2 regions of the Pseudomonas sp. C9-3 genome follow, and region 2 is predicted to be linked to the other one. Evidence: riboswitches for the same ligand, from Rfam matches in the RefSeq annotation. Region 2 holds a riboswitch; the other holds the start of a gene.
What was found. Region 2 has a riboswitch for manganese ahead of RS899_RS21185 (TMEM165/GDT1 family protein). Riboswitches for the same ligand answer to the same signal wherever they lie in the genome.
Positions count from the first base shown of each region.

Region 1: it holds a riboswitch for manganese, as region 2 does, so the genes downstream of both, RS899_RS22410 (sodium:calcium antiporter) here and RS899_RS21185 (TMEM165/GDT1 family protein) in region 2, are expected to answer to the same signal.

Region 1 is NZ_CP135919.1:4,877,186-4,884,594, reverse strand. Features, by position in the region: gene RS899_RS22440 (FadR/GntR family transcriptional regulator) at 32-778, shown strand; gene RS899_RS22435 (cache domain-containing protein) at 898-1,653, shown strand; gene RS899_RS22430 (YceH family protein) at 1,715-2,386, shown strand; gene RS899_RS22425 (hypothetical protein) at 2,496-2,798, shown strand; RNA gene ssrA (transfer-messenger RNA) at 2,859-3,216, opposite strand; gene RS899_RS22415 (type 1 glutamine amidotransferase domain-containing protein) at 3,290-3,967, opposite strand; gene RS899_RS22410 (sodium:calcium antiporter) at 4,054-5,067, opposite strand; yybP-ykoY riboswitch at 5,119-5,291, opposite strand; gene RS899_RS22405 (acetyl-CoA carboxylase family protein) at 5,329-7,409, opposite strand, start outside.
Region 2 is NZ_CP135919.1:4,614,822-4,622,230, reverse strand. Features, by position in the region: gene RS899_RS21195 (NAD-dependent epimerase/dehydratase family protein) at 1-347, shown strand, start outside; gene RS899_RS21190 (ketosteroid isomerase-related protein) at 495-938, opposite strand; gene RS899_RS21185 (TMEM165/GDT1 family protein) at 1,039-1,620, opposite strand; yybP-ykoY riboswitch at 1,626-1,832, opposite strand; gene RS899_RS21180 (amino acid permease) at 1,877-3,334, opposite strand; gene RS899_RS21175 (class I SAM-dependent methyltransferase) at 3,455-4,456, opposite strand; gene RS899_RS21170 (DUF1835 domain-containing protein) at 4,509-5,273, opposite strand; gene RS899_RS21165 (2-hydroxyacid dehydrogenase) at 5,270-6,235, opposite strand; gene RS899_RS21160 (DUF1266 domain-containing protein) at 6,455-7,409, shown strand, end outside.

The sequences.
Region 1 (7,409 bases), 260 kb from region 2:
TCCGCCACGAGCGCCCCTCGCACTGCCGCCTATGAATGAATTCAGGAAAGTCCGCCCCGCCAGCTTCATGCGCCTGCGCCAGGAAGGGCGCACCGAGGAAGTCGCGCGCCGTCTGGTGGAGATGGTCGATCTCGGCCTCTACGCCGAGGGCGAGCAACTGCCCAGCGAAAGCGAATTGGCCATGCAGTTCGGCGTCGCTACCGTGACCCTGCGCGATGCGCTGGCGGAACTGCGCGAGCGCGGCGTGATCGAGACCCGTCGCGGGCGCAACGGTGGCAGCTTCGTCTGCTCGCCGCAGCACACTTCGGAAGAGGCGCTGCTCGGTCAGCTGCGCCAGATGAGTGCGCTGGAGCTGCGCGACCTGGGCGACGAGCACGTCGCCATCGCCGGTGCTGCCGCACGGCTGGCTGCCCAGCGCTCCACGTCGGACGAACAGGCGCGCATCGCCCAGTACCTCGATGCCTTGGCCAGCGCCACCACGCGTCAGGAACAGCGCCGCGCCGATGCGCGCTTTCACATTGAGATTGCCGTCGCTGCCCAGTCCGTGCGCCTGACCCATGCGGAAACGCGCTTGCAGGCGGAAATCGGCGAATGGCTTTGGTTGCCGGTGGAAGGCTTCCCGGGGGCCGCGACCATTGAGCAGGAACACCGCGCCATTCTCGAAGCCATCAGCGCCGGTGACTCCAACCTTGCCGGTGCGCTGGCGGAGGCCCATGTCACCCGTGGCATCAAGCGGCTGATCAACCTGCGTCTGAGCCTGCTCGCCGACGATGGCTGACTGGCACAGCGCTTGCTGTCTTCCCGGCAGGCGCCTTCGAGCGTGCGCAGTGATTCACCGAGCAGATACAGCGGGCCGCCCTGGCCCGAGCGATAACAAGAACAGCGAGGCCACCGGTCATGTCCAGCGAACAACACACGGATGAACTCCAGTGCTGCGCCCAGCGCATCGACGCTTCCATCCGTAACGTTTTCCAGCGTCTCGACGAGCTGGCCGGCGAGGTCGTGGCGATCTGGCGCGAGCTGGCCGAGGAGGGCAGGCGGCCGTCGTCGAAGGATCTCGGCGCACTGCGTCCGCGCATCCAGCATGACCTCACCGATGACGGTACGCGCCTGCATGGTACCGGGGTGGTCATCGAGCCGGGCGAGCTGGCCGACCAGGACATGTACCTGGAATGGTGGTATCACGGCCGTGGCGACAAGGTCGTACCCATGAGCCTGAACTTCAACCGGCGCAGCGAAAGCTTCTACAACTACCTCAACATGCCGTGGTTCTCCCGGCCGCGCGCCAGCGGCCAGCCCTCGGTCGTCGGGCCCTTCGTCGACCTTTACGGCACCGATCTGTACATCCTCGCCTTCTCCGTACCGATCCAGGTGGATGGCCGCTTCATCGGCGTCGCCGCCGCAGATATTGCCCTGCATGAGTTCGAAGGCGTGCTGCTGGGCAGCCTGATGCAGATGGGGCACGAGGCCCTGGTGGTCAACGGAGAGGGGCGGGTGGTGGCTGCCAATACCGCCAATTGGTTCACCGGCGACCTCGCCCGGCGCACGCTCGGACGGGACGCGCAGGGGCGCGAACAGGAGCTGGCGGCGTCCTTCTCGCACTGGGCGGTCATCGAGCGCCCGCTGAACCGTCGCCTGGCTGGTGCGGCCTGAGGCTGCCAAACGCCGCGCAATTGGCTAGGCTAGGGCGGTTCCCAACCTGACGGAAACCGCCATGAGCCAGTCGCTCGACACACTGCCCGACTTCGAACCGCTGAGCGCCGTGGATGCTCGCGTACTCGGATGCCTGATCGAAAAGCAGCTCACCACGCCCGAAGCCTACCCGCTCACCCTCAATGCCCTGGTCACTGCCTGCAACCAGAAGACCAGCCGCGACCCGGTGATGAACCTGACTCCCGGCCAGGTCGGTCAATCCCTGCGCCACCTCGAAGGTCGCGAGATGACCCGCCTGGTCATGGGTAGCCGCGCTGACCGCTGGGAGCAGCGTCTGGACAAGGCGCTGGAGCTGGTGAAGCCGCAGGTTATCCTGCTCGGCCTGCTGTTCCTGCGCGGCCCGCAGACCCTCAACGAACTGCTCACCCGCAGCCAGCGCATGCATGACTTCGACGACACCGAGGAAGTCCGCCACCAACTCGAACGCCTCGCCGGCCGCGGCATGGCCATGCAATTGGAACGCCTGGGCGGCCAGCGCGAAGACCGCTATATGCATTTGCTGGGCACCGAGGAAGACCGCGAGGCCGCCATCGCCGCCAGCGGTAGCCGTGCCTCAGGGGAGCGCAGTGATGGCGGCGGTCATGACGAAGGGCGACTGGTTGAACTGGAAGGCCGTATTGCGGCTCTCGAAGAGCGTCTCGCCCTGCTGGAGCTGGGCGTCTCGCGCGACTGATGCAATGCGACGCGCAGGTGGACCCAGGTCAATCTGCGCGACGCTAATTCAGCGTTAAGATTTGCCGCCGATAGTTAAGCTTGACCCTTGCTGCACCCGGAGCTTTCTCATGAGTCAAAAACCCTCCCAAGCCCAGCTGAATGCAGTGCTCAGCCAGCTCACGGAAAGCGACTTCAAATCCATAACCGACCTGAGCGGGCCGCGCGAAGCCAACCTCTTCGCCATTCGTGAACTGTTTCGCCAGGGGTTGATCAAGGGCGTGCTGATTGATGACCCTTTCGGTGCCGAAGACGACGACGGGCCGCTGCTGTGCAATGCCGAACGGTTGAGGTTGCGCAAGCCTTCTGTCCAAACGGTAGGGGAAGAGCATGCCGAGTTGCTAATGCCGCGACTGGGCTTCCTCACACTCTAGGCAAATCGCAGACAAAAAAAAGGCGCTGGGCTTGAGGCTCAGCGCCTTTTTCTTTGGACTTGGTGGAGCCGGGGGGATTTGAACCCCCGTCCGCCAGTTCTCCGCTGTCGGTTCTACATGCTTAGCCATCTCTACTAGGTTAACTCCTCGCGGCCCGAGTGGCAGGGCGCTTGGAGCGAGCTGTATGAGTTTTAGCCGTTACGTCTACAGCGAACTTGGCGGCGATCCTGTTCTATATGACAGACCTAATCTTCGGGTTTACAGGCATCCCCTAGGGTCTGCTAGCGGCACTTAGGCTGCTAGGGCGTAGTTGTCGTCGTTGGCAACTATAAAGTTGTGGCAGCTGATTTACGAGAACTGTCACCTACTCGGCATGCCCCTAGAGTTTTGTTACCGGCGTCGAATCCTAATCGGCCCCAAAACCTGTCAAGGTCGGGATTCATTCTACGGGAAAGCCGCCCCGATAGCCACCGGGGCGGTGTAAAGGCTTGTCAGGCCAGGAATTTCAGGACGGCTTCGGCCACGGCCTCGGACGATGCGGGGTTCTGGCCGGTGATCAGGCCGCGGTCGACCTCCACATGGCTCTGCCAGTCCGGGCCCTTGCTGTAGCGGGCGCCGTTGGCCTTGAGCATGTCCTGGACGAGGAAGGGCACGACGTCGGTGAGGCCGACGGCTTCCTCTTCGCTGTTGGAAAAGCCTGTGACGTGGCGGCCTTGTACCAGCGGTTGGCCGTCCAGCCCACGTGGATGGCGGAACACGGCTGGGGCGTGGCAGACGGCGGAGACGGTCTTGCCGCTGGAGTGGAAGGCTTCGATCAGGGCCACCGAGGCGCGGTCCTCGGCCAGGTCCCAGAGGGGGCCGTGGCCGCCGGGGTAGAAGACGGCATCGAAGTCGTCGGCCTTCACCTCGCTGAGCTTCACGGTGCTGGCCAGCGCAGCCTGGGCTTCGCTGTCCTCGCGGAAGCGCAGGGTGGCCGGGGTCTGCGCGTCTTCCTCGTCGCTCTTGGGGTCCAGCGGTGGCTGGCCGCCCTTGGGCGAGGCCAGCGTCAGGCTGGCGCCGGCATCCTTGAAGACATAGTAGGGCGCGGCGAACTCCTCGAGCCAGAACCCGGTTTTCTTGCCGGTGTTGCCGAGCTGGTCGTGGGAGGTCAGGACTACCAGGATTTTCATGCTCACTCCTTCGGCGTATCGCTAGTCGTGCGGCTGCCGCCGAAGCGGCAGCCCGGACTGTCAGTGTAGGCAATGAGCCGCGCGCGTCAGCGCGACAGGGTGACACCCAGATAGGCGGCATACAGCACGCCATTGAGCAGCAGCACCCAGACCGGCAATCCACTGCTGCGCTGGGCGTTGAGTCGCAGCCAGAACGCGGCGCCCAGCGTGATCAGCACGCCGGTGAGGACCTCGACGCGCGGCTGCCAGGGCGTGAGCAGGATGCCGATGGCGGGCAGCAGGGTGCCCTGGAAAACCATGGCGCCACTGATGTTGCCGAAGGCCAGGGTGTCGCGGCCGCGGCGGACCCAGAGGATGCTGTTGATCTTCTCCGGCAGCTCCGTGGCGATGGGGATGATCAGCAGCGACAGCAGCAGCGCGGAGATGCCTAGCAGGTGCGACAGGCCTTCCACCCCATGGATGAAGCCTTTCGCGCCCAGCACCAGCAGCGCCAGACCCAGCAACAGCTGGAGCAGGATGGTGGCGAGGTTGGTCGGCAGGCCGATGCGCGACAGGTACATGTGGTGGTCGGCTTCGGTGCCGTGGCCGTCGTCCACCAGGCTCCGCGAGGCGCGCAGGGTCAGGGTGATGTAGGCGACGTAGGTGAGTACCAGCAGCACGCTGAGGGCGATGCGCACGGAGCGCAATTCCGCCGGCACGAACATGGCGATGGTGGCGAAGCTGAAGGCGACCAGGAAGAAGTTCAGGTCACGCTGCAGGCCGCTGCGTTCCGGGCGGATGCGCCCGAGCAGGCCGCGGGCGCGCCAGGCGAAGCAGGCCATCAGGCAGGTGGAGAGGGTGGAGAGCATCAGCGGTGCGCCGAGGATGGCGCCGACGCCGACTTCCTCGTTGAGCGTGATGTTGCTGGTGCCGGCGAACAGGGCGAGCAGCGGTATCAGGGTTTCCGGCAGCGCCGTGCCGACGGCGGCGAACAGCGAGCCTGTGACGCCTTCGGAGATACCCAGGCGTTCGCCAAAGTGTTCCAGCGCATTGGTGAAGAGTTCGGCGGCGACCAGGATCACCAGCAGCATGCCGAGCAGTTCGAGGATGAAGGTCAGCATGCGTGCAGCTCCAGACAGGTGGAGCGAAGAATGGGGTGGTGCATCACGGTGAAGCTCCCGGCCGGTGTAGTACCCATGACCACGCATCTCCCCGGCCGTTGCGGAGATCACGTGGTCAAAGGTCTTGCCAGGCAAAGCTGCTGACGACGCCATGGCCTGCGGGCCAAGTGTGTTGACGTCGCCCCCGTTCGCGGAACGGTCGGCTACTCCCCAATGACGCCGCGCATTTTAGCGGATCGGCCGCGCAGCTCAACCCATGGTTTACCAGGTATCGATCAGTGGACGCTTTTTCCCCTGACGCTGCGCCGGACGTGGCGTCGAAGCCAGCCCGCGCAGCAGCCAGCGACGAGTGTCGGCCGGGTCGATGACGTCGTCGATCTCCAGGTAGCTCGCCATGTTCAGCCCCTTGCCGTTGCGGTAGGCCGCGGCGACCAGCTTATCGAACAGCGCCTGGCGCTCCTGCGCATCTTCCACGGCGGCCAGCTCCTTGGCGTAGCCGAGGCGGATCGCGCCTTCCAGGCCCATGGCACCGAATTCGCCGCTGGGCCAGGCCACGGTGAACAGCGCCGCGTGGAAGCTGCCGGCGGCCATGGCTTGCGCGCCGAGGCCGTAGCCCTTGCGCAGCACGACGGTGAAGAAGGGCACCGTAAGGCTGGCGGCGGTAACGAACATGCGCGAGACATGGCGCACGGTGCCGGTCTTTTCCGCCTCCGGGCCGACCATGAAGCCGGGGGTGTCGCACAGCGAGATGATCGGCAGGTCGAAGGCGTCGCACAGCTGCATGAAGCGCGCGGCCTTGTCGCCGGCTTCGGCATCGATGGCGCCGCCCAGGTGCATGGGGTTGTTGGCGATCAGGCCGAAGGGTTTGCCTTCGATGCGCACCAGCGCGGTGATCATGCCGGCGGCGAAGCCACGGCGCAGCTCCAGCACCGAGCCGCTGTCCGCCAATTGTTCGATGACCAGGCGGATGTCGTAGACGCGCAGACGATTCTCCGGCACCGCATGGCGCAGCAGGCGCTGGTCGGCGCACTGCCAGTCGGCGGTGTCGCCCTGGAAGTAGGCAAGGTACTGGCGGGCGATGCGGGTGGCTTCGGCTTCGTCTTCCACCAGCACGTCGATCACGCCGTTGGCGCTCTGCACGTCGCTGGGGCCGACTTCCTCGGGGGCGAACCTGCCCAGGCCGCCACCTTCGATCATGGCCGGGCCGGCCATGCCCAGGCTGGTATCGCGGGTGGCGATGATCACGTCGCAGCAACCGAGCAGCGCGGCGTTGCCGGCGAAGCAGCGACCGGAGACCACGCCCACCAGCGGCACCAGCCCGGAGAGCCGCGCTAGGCCGACGAAGCTCATGTTGTCCAGTCCGGCCACGCCGACGAAGTCGGTATCACCCGGGCGCCCACCGCCACCTTCGGCGTAGAGCACCAGCGGGATGCGCCACTGCTCGGCGAGGTGCAGCATGCGGTCGGTCTTCTTGTGGTTCATCACGCCCTGGGTACCGGCGAACACGGTGTAGTCGTAGGCCAGGACCAGGCAGCGGGCTTTCTCGTCGCCGAACTGCGCGGCGTTGATGCTGCCCAGGCCGCTGACCAGGCCGTCGGCGGGGCTGCTGGTGATCAGTTCCTCGACGCTGCGCCGCCGCCGCTGTGCCGCGATGGCCAATGCGCCGTACTCGATGAAGCTGCCGTCATCCAGCAGGTCGGCGAGGTTTTCGCGAGTCGTGCGCTTGCCGATCCGGTGGCGCTTGGCGACGGCGTCCGGCCGACGTTCGTCGAGGCCGATGGCGTGGCGCTCGAGGACTTCGGCGAGGTCGGTGCGGATGGCGTCCAGGTCAATGGCGGCCTCGCTCTGGTTGTCCTGCGCCTGGATGTCGGCCGGTTCGACGAACAGCAGCGCGTCGCCTTCGCCGAGGCTGTCGCCGGGGGTGGCAGCCAGGCTGTGGACGATGCCGCTGGCGCTGGCCTTCACCTCGAACTCCATCTTCATCGCTTCGACCACTGCAATGGTCTGGCCCTGGGCGACGGCGTCGCCGGGCGCCACGTTCAGGCTGACGAGAACACCTGCACTGGGCGTCGCCAGCGGAACGCAGCCGGTGGGGGATTCGGCGGTGCGCTGGGCTTGCGGCGCAGCGCTGGCGTGGCTGAAGAAGCGGTGCGGGTGGGCGTGGTCCTGCGCACCGAGCAGCGCCGGCAGGTGTTCTTCGATGTAGCGCGTGGTGACCTGGTTGTCCGCCACCGCCGGCTGGCGCAGCAGGTTGAGCAGCAGCGGGATGTTGCTCGCCACGCCTTCCAGGCGGAACTCGCAGAGTGCGCGGTAGGCGCGCTGCACCAGTTGTGGATAACCAC
Region 2 (7,409 bases):
TGCTCAAGGCCCTGGAGCGCGGCCGGGTAGGGGAGCGCTACCTGCTCACCGGGCACAACATCGAAATGGCCGAGCTGACCGCGACCATCGCCAGGTTGCAGGGCAAGCCGGCGCCAACGCCGATGCCGCTGCACCGCGCCCGCGCGCTGGCGACCCTGGGGCGCTGGCGCTATCGCCTGACCGGCAAGATGCCGTTGCTCGACGACACCGCCATCGAGGTGATGGCCGGCGGGCAGTTCCTCGACGGCCGCAAGGCGCGCGAAGAGCTGGGCTTCGAGTCGCATGTGCCGCTGCAGGATACGCTGGAGCGGGCCATTTCCTGGTTCCACGCCAACGATTACCTCTGAGCTCGAGGCTCGGGCCCTGTAGGAGCGAGCTTGCTCGCGAACCGCATAACACCGAGCGGTTCCTGTTCGCGAGCTAGCTCGCTCCTACAAGAGCAGCACCGGGAGCGAGGAAGAAAAAAGCCCGGCGGATGCCGGGCTTTTTCTTTGTCAGGGCAGCGCCTTCTCGGCAAACGGCCGGTTGGGCAGCCCCATCTGTGCGCGGAAGCTCTCCATGTCGAACAGCGTGCACAACTCCTGCACCTGGTCCTGGCTGTTGAACACCCAGAAACCCATGGCCGAGATGCTGACGATGCGGTCGCTGGCCGGGTAACCCAGCACAGGCCTGACGATGCAGCCCATCAACGTGCTCCAGGTGAAGACCTTGTTGCCCTCGCGAATGCATTCCTCGACGGCCACTTCCAGGTCATCCATGCCGCCACGGATTTCCTCTACCAGCGCTCGGTAGCCGGCGTTGTCCAGCGGCTGGGCGGTGAAGGCGCTCTTGTAGATGAAGTCCGGGCTGTGCAGTTGTTCCACCAGCGCCAGGTGCCCCTTGTTCCAGGCCAGGTCGATGTGATGGCGGGCGACTTTCTTCAGGTCTTTTTCCGGCATGGCGACATCCTTTGTCGTAGGAGGCGGAAACGCCACTGTGTATCGCAGGCGATACACAGGCATTGGCCGGCGCGCCAGCCTCCCCTCGAAAAGCTGTCGGTCAGAACACGCCGCCCAGTTTCAGCGCGTGGTACACGGCGGCCAGGCCGAGGACGGCGAAGGCTGCGGCAGCCAGGCGGCGGATCAGGTTCAGTGGCAGGCGCTCGGCGGCGAAGTTGCCGGCCAGGACCACCGGCACGTTGGCGATCAGCATGCCCAGGGTGGTACCGATCACCACGAGCCAGAAGTGCGGGTACTGCGCGGCCAGCATCACGGTGGCGACCTGGGTCTTGTCGCCCATCTCGGCGAGGAAGAAGGCGATCAGGGTGGTGAGGAAGGGGCCGAATTTCTTCAGCGAACCTTCTTCGTCGTCATCCAGTTTGTCCGGGATCAGAGTCCAGCCGGCAACGGCCAGGAAGGACACGGCCAGTACCCAGCTCAGCGTGGCTTCGGAGAAGAAGCTGGCGACCCAGCTGCCGACAGCGCCGGCGGCGAAGTGGTTGGCCAGGGTGGCGGCGATGATCCCGGCGATGATCGGCCAGGGCTTGCGGAAACGCGCGGCGAGGACGAGCGCGAGCAGTTGCGTCTTGTCGCCGATTTCCGCGAGGGCAACGATCAGGGTGGGGACGAAGAGGGATTCCATCAGGCGTTCCTAAAGGGGGCGGGTCGACTAATCACCATGACACGCGCCACCTGCCCGCCCCGGGTCAGGTTGCTCGTGTCATAGGTCTTGTCAAACCCGGGCCTGAACGCTGCAGGCCTGGATCGTACGCGCCATGGTCTGCGGACCAAGTGTGTTGACGCGTACCGGGCGAGCCGGTTGCTCGCGGGAGACTACTCCCCTAGGACGGGGCGCATTCTGCCCAAGTCCTAGGACTTGGGCAAGCCTGCGTGTCGGATCATTCGCGGGTGGGACGAATGTCCATGTCTTCGTAGCGGATGAAGCGGGTCTTGTTCTTGAAGCGGTAGCCCAGCCAGATGGCGAGGAACAGCGGGATGGTGATGTAGGTGGCGACCAGCCCGGCCCAGTCCACGTGTTCGCCGACGAAGGCCTGGTAGTTCTGCCCCAGGGTGATGACCAGGCAGAGGACGAAGGCGAACAGCGGGCCGAAGGGGAACCACTTGGCGCGGTAGGGCAGGTCGTCGAGGTTGCCGCCCTGCAGCACGAAGCCCTTGCGGAAGCGGTAGTGCGACACGGCGATGCCCAGCCAGACGATGAAGCCGCACATGCCCGACGCGTTGAGCAGCCAGGTGTAGACGGTCTTGTCGCCGATGAAGCTGGTGAGGAAGCACAGCGCGCCGATCAGCGTGGTGGCGTACAGCGCGTAGCGCGGCACACCGCTCTCGGACACCTGGGTGAACAGGCGCGGCGCCTTGCCTTGGGTGGCCATGGTGTAGAGCATCCGGGTGGAAGCGTACATGCCCGAGTTGCCAGCGGAGAGGATCGCCGAGAGGATCACCGCGTTCATCACGCCGGCCGCGGCGGCGAGGCCCGCCCGCTCGAACAGCAGGGTGAAGGGCGAGGTGCTGATGTCGCTGCTGTCGGTCTTGAGCAGGTTCGGATCGGTGTAGGGAATCAGCATGCCGATGACGAAGATCGACAGGATGTAGAACATCAGGATTCGCCAGAACACCTGGCGGATGGCGATGGGAATGGACTTCTGCGGGTTCTCCGATTCGCCTGCGGCGACGCCGATCAGCTCGGTGCCCTGGAACGAGAACCCGGCGATCATCGCCACCCCGATCATCGCCTGCAGGCCGCCGACGAAGGGCGCGTCACCGGTGGTGAAGTTGCTGAAGCCGGGGCTGTCGATGCCGTGCATGATGCCGATGATGCTCGCCAGGCCGATGCCGATGAAGACCACCACGGCGACCACCTTGATCAGCGCGAACCAGAACTCGCTCTCGCCGAAACCCTTCACCGAGAAGAAGTTGAGCATGAACATGATGCCCAGGAAGCCGGCGCTCCAGTACATGCCGGAGACTTCCGGGAACCAGAACTTCATCACCAGCTGCGCCGCCACCAGCTCGGCGGCAATGGTCACCGCCCAGTTGTACCAGTAGTTCCAGCCCATGGCGAAGCCGAAGCCATCGTCGATGAAACGACTGCCATAGGTGCAGAACGAGCCGGAATCGGGAATGTAGGCCGCCAGTTCGCCGAGGCTGGTCATGAGGAAGAACACCATCAGCCCGATCAGCGCATAGGCCAGCAGTGCGCCGCCGGGGCCTGCGGTGGCGATGGTGCTGCCGGAGGCGACGAACAACCCGGTGCCGATGGAGCCGCCGATGGCGATCATATTCAGGTGGCGTGGCTTGAGAGAGCGCTTGAGGTGATGCGGCTTCTCTTTGGGCCCCATGGCGAATGTCAGTTCGACGTCATCTTTGATTCTGCGATTCACGGGTGTCCTCGATATTTCAGGGCGAGCGGCGATGCGCCGATCCGGGCAGGCTCGGTGGAGTGTAGTGCGAGCCTGGGATCAGCGCCGGGCGCTGTAGAGTCGGAAGCCGTCGGCCTCGGCCAGGGTACGGCAGGGGCCCAGGTGCTGTTCGATCAGCGGCGGGTATTTCAGGAAGCTGTTGGCCACCAGGCGCAGCTCGCCGCCGGGCGCCAGGTGGCGCGCCGACTGGCGCAGCAGGTGTTCGGTGGTGGCGTAGCTGGTGTGCACGCCCTGGTGGAAGGGCGGGTTGGTGACGATGGCGGCCAACTCGCTTGGCGCGGCGTCGATGCCGTCGCCGGCGATCACGTCGCCTTCCAGTCCGTTGGCAGCCAGGGTCAGGCGGCTGCTTTCGACGGCGAAGGCGTCGACGTCCAGCAGGGTCAGCCGGCTTTGTGGATAACGTCGCTTGAGCGTCGCGCCGAGCACGCCGGCGCCACAGCCGAAGTCCAGCAGGTGGCCGACGGGCAGCTTGTCCAGGTGCTCCAGCAGCAGGGCGCTGCCGCGATCCAGGCGGCCATGGCTGAACACGCCCGGCAGGGTAATGACGTGCAGCGGGCCGTCCGCCAGCGGCAGTTCATAGCGTTGCGCGAGGGCATGCAGGTCAGGCGCTGCCGGGGCGCCGTCGATGTGCGTGTGCCACAGCTGGCAGTGGCGAGCGCTGTCGAGCTTGCTGGCGCGGCCGAATTCGCCGAGCTGCTTGCTGGCGCGCTCGACGCCGGCACGCTTCTCACCGACCAGGTACAGCTCGCCGTCCGGCACGCAACTGGCCAGCGCGGCCAGCAGGTAATCGGTCAGTTCGCGGGACTTGGGCAGGAACAGCACCGCGGCGTCGAACTGGCCTTCGGGCGGTGTGGCGCCGAAGTGGCAGCGGTCGGCGTAGCGGGCTTCGAGCTGCCGGGCCTCGCCGGCGTGCCAACTCCAGCCTTGCGCCTGCGGCAGGTCGCCAAGCAGGGCGTCGGCGGGCAGGCCGGCGAGCAGGACGCGGCCCTGGAAGCGCTCGATCTGGCGCAGCAGCACTTCACTGGTGGGGGCGTTGGACATGCGGCCTCCTCGAAAAAAGGGCGCGAGTTTAGCAGGGCTGCCGCGGCCGAGCCTAGGCGAGCCGCACCTCGGCGTTCTTCCAGAAGTCCTCGCCACGCAGTTCCAGCGCGCCGGCCGCGACTTGTGCGCGCAGGCGCCAGGCGGCCAGCAGGTCGCTGACGAACAGGCCGTCGACGTAGGCCATGGTCGGCCCGATCAGCGATTGCACCGGGCGCCAGGACTCGCTGGCGCTGTCCAGCAGGATGCGGTCGATATGTGCGTAACCGGTGCCGCTCAACTGGCCATCGAGCCACAGGCGCAACTCGGCGTTTTCAAGCAGCGCACGCTGCCAGTCCGCGCCCAGGCGCTGGCGTTCCGCGGCTTCCAGTTCATGACTGCCGGCCAGGGCGTTGGCCAGTTCTTCGGGTTTGAGCATGGCGATGGCGTGGCGGTCCTCGCTGCGGCACTGGCCGCTGCCGGCGCCAACGCTGCGCAGGGTGACGTGTGCGGGTAGCAGCGCGCAGACGCGCCGCAGCAGCAATTGCTCGCTGGCGCTGTCGCCGTGCCAGAGGGTGACGGCGGGTACGTCGGGGCTGCGCAGCCAGTTCACTTCGGTGGCCAGTTCGAGGGCGATTTCCCTGTCCTGCAGGGCCTCGCCGCCCAGTTCGTGCCAGAACGCGGCGCGTTGCTGGCAGGGCGGGGTGTCGACGTCACTCAGCGGGCCGACGGCCAGGTCGTCCGGCATCACACGGATTTTTTTCTCGGTCAGCACGCCTGCTTCGACCGCGCGGCGCAGGGCATCGGCGGCGCCGTCGCCGCAAACCAGGTGCAGGCTCATGGCGCCACCACCCGGCGCGGCTCGCCGGCAAAGAAGCCGGCGGCGTTTTCGCTCAACTGGCCGACGATGCGCTGCCGGGCCTCGCGGCTGCCCCAGGCGCTGTGCGGGGTAAGGATGAAGCGCGGGATATCGCCGGCCAGCAGCGGGTTGCCGTCCTTCGGCGGTTCCACGCTGAGCACGTCGAACGCGGCACCGCCCAGGTGGCCGCGGCGCAGGGTGCCGGCCAGCGCCTGCTCGTCGACCAGCCCGCCGCGGGCGGTGTTGATCAGGAAGGCGTTGGGTTTCATCAGGTCCAGTTCGCGCTGGCCGATCAGGTTGCGCGTGGCGTCGGTCAACGGGCAGTGCAAGGTGAGGGCATCCACCTGTGGTAGCAGTTCGTCCAGCGCCAGGCGATCGGCGCGCGGCGGGCGGCCGGGCAGGGCGCCGAGCAGCACGCGCATGCCGAAGGCTTCGGCCAGCTTCGCCACCGCGCCGCCCAGTTCGCCGTGGCCGAGCAGGCCGAGGGTCTTGCCCTCCAGTTCGACGATGGGGAAGTCCAGCAGGCAGAACTGCGGTGCCTTCTGCCAACGGCCTTCGCGAATGGCTGCCTGGTAGTCAGGCAGGCGGGTGGCCAGGGCGAGCAGCAGCATCAGGGTGTGCTGGGCCACTGACGGGGTGCCGTAGCCCTGGCAGTTGCTCACGGTCACGCAGTGCTGGCGTGCGGCTTCGAGGTCGACGTTGTTGGTGCCGGTGGCGGCCACCAGGATCAGCTTGAGGTCCGGGCATTGCGCGAACACCTCGGCGCCGATGCGCACCTTGTTGCTGATCGCCACCTGTGCGCCCTGCAGCCGCTCGGCCACCTGCTGCGCGTCGCTGCGCCCGTGCAGGACCAGTTCGCCGAAGGGCGCGCGCAGCGGCGCGAGGTCGAGGTCACCGAGGTCGAGGGAGGCATGGTCGAGGAAGACGGCGCGAGCAGGATTCATGAGCGATGACACCTTGATCGGAAGGGCGGGATGAAGGGGATTCTCGGCACAACCGCCGCCGCGGACAACCCTGGCTTCCCGCGAGCACACGGCTGGGCTGCCTTGCACTTATGGTAGATGTTTGATTGAAAAATCTGACAGGCGTTTCAGTTTTCCCTCATCCGCTATCCGCCAACGGCTTCGTAGATTGCACCGATCGAAATATTGAGGTGCGTCGTGATGATGGGATGGATTCTTTCCAGCCTCACAGCCATTCGGGCAGGGCTGCGCGGTGCTGCGCAGCCCCCTGACCCACGGGCGCGGCGACGCCGGCCGAGCCCTTCGGCTGGCCCCGAGGCCCTGCTGTGCTTCGGCGCACTGATGGCTGCCTGTAATGGGGCGGTTGGTCACTCGCTGGTTCGCGAGCGCTCTGAGGTCGCGGCCGCTCTGGCCAGGGAACTGGGGGAATGCTGGGGCATCGGCGATGCCGGTTCGGCTCGCAGCACCTTGCAGAACATGTTGCTCGAAGCCCATGGCCAGCAACTGGACGGCGACTTTCAGCGCCTGCAGCGCAACGAGTCCAGCGCCTTCGACGGTGAGCAGCGGCTGCGTTGGCTGCGGGCGAAGCAGGCCTGGGGCAAGGCCGGCCTGACGTTGCCGTGCCACGTGTCGATGGCCGCCCATGATTACGAACGAATCGCCTGGCTGGCGCGGCGCTGCCGTGCCTGTGGATACCTCACCGAAGCCGAGGCCTGGCTGACCCTGGCCTGGGTTGCCGATGCGGCGATCCGCACCTTCGCCGACTGGCAGGCCTACGCCGCCTCTTTCGTGCTGGGACGGGCAACCCTGCTGCGCGGCGGGCAACACACATCGCTGGCGATCCGCGCGTTCAGGGAACTCATGGGGGGCAAGCGCGGAGGCGTTGCGGTGGCTGGCCTGTGGTGGGCACATCCGCTGGCGGGCATACAGGTGGCCGAGGTGGTCCTGCACTCGGAACACGCGGTCGAAGGGCTTGGCCTTCCTGCGCGACAGGCGCTGCTGGCCTTCGGCGCGCTGATCGCCACCAGCGGCGGCGTGCGTGCCGATGCCCTGGCAATTGCGGACCATGAACGGGAACTGAACCGGGCCTGGCTCGCCGAACGGTGGAACGCCACCGACCGGAATGGGGTTCTCCAGCGCATGGAGTGGCTGATGG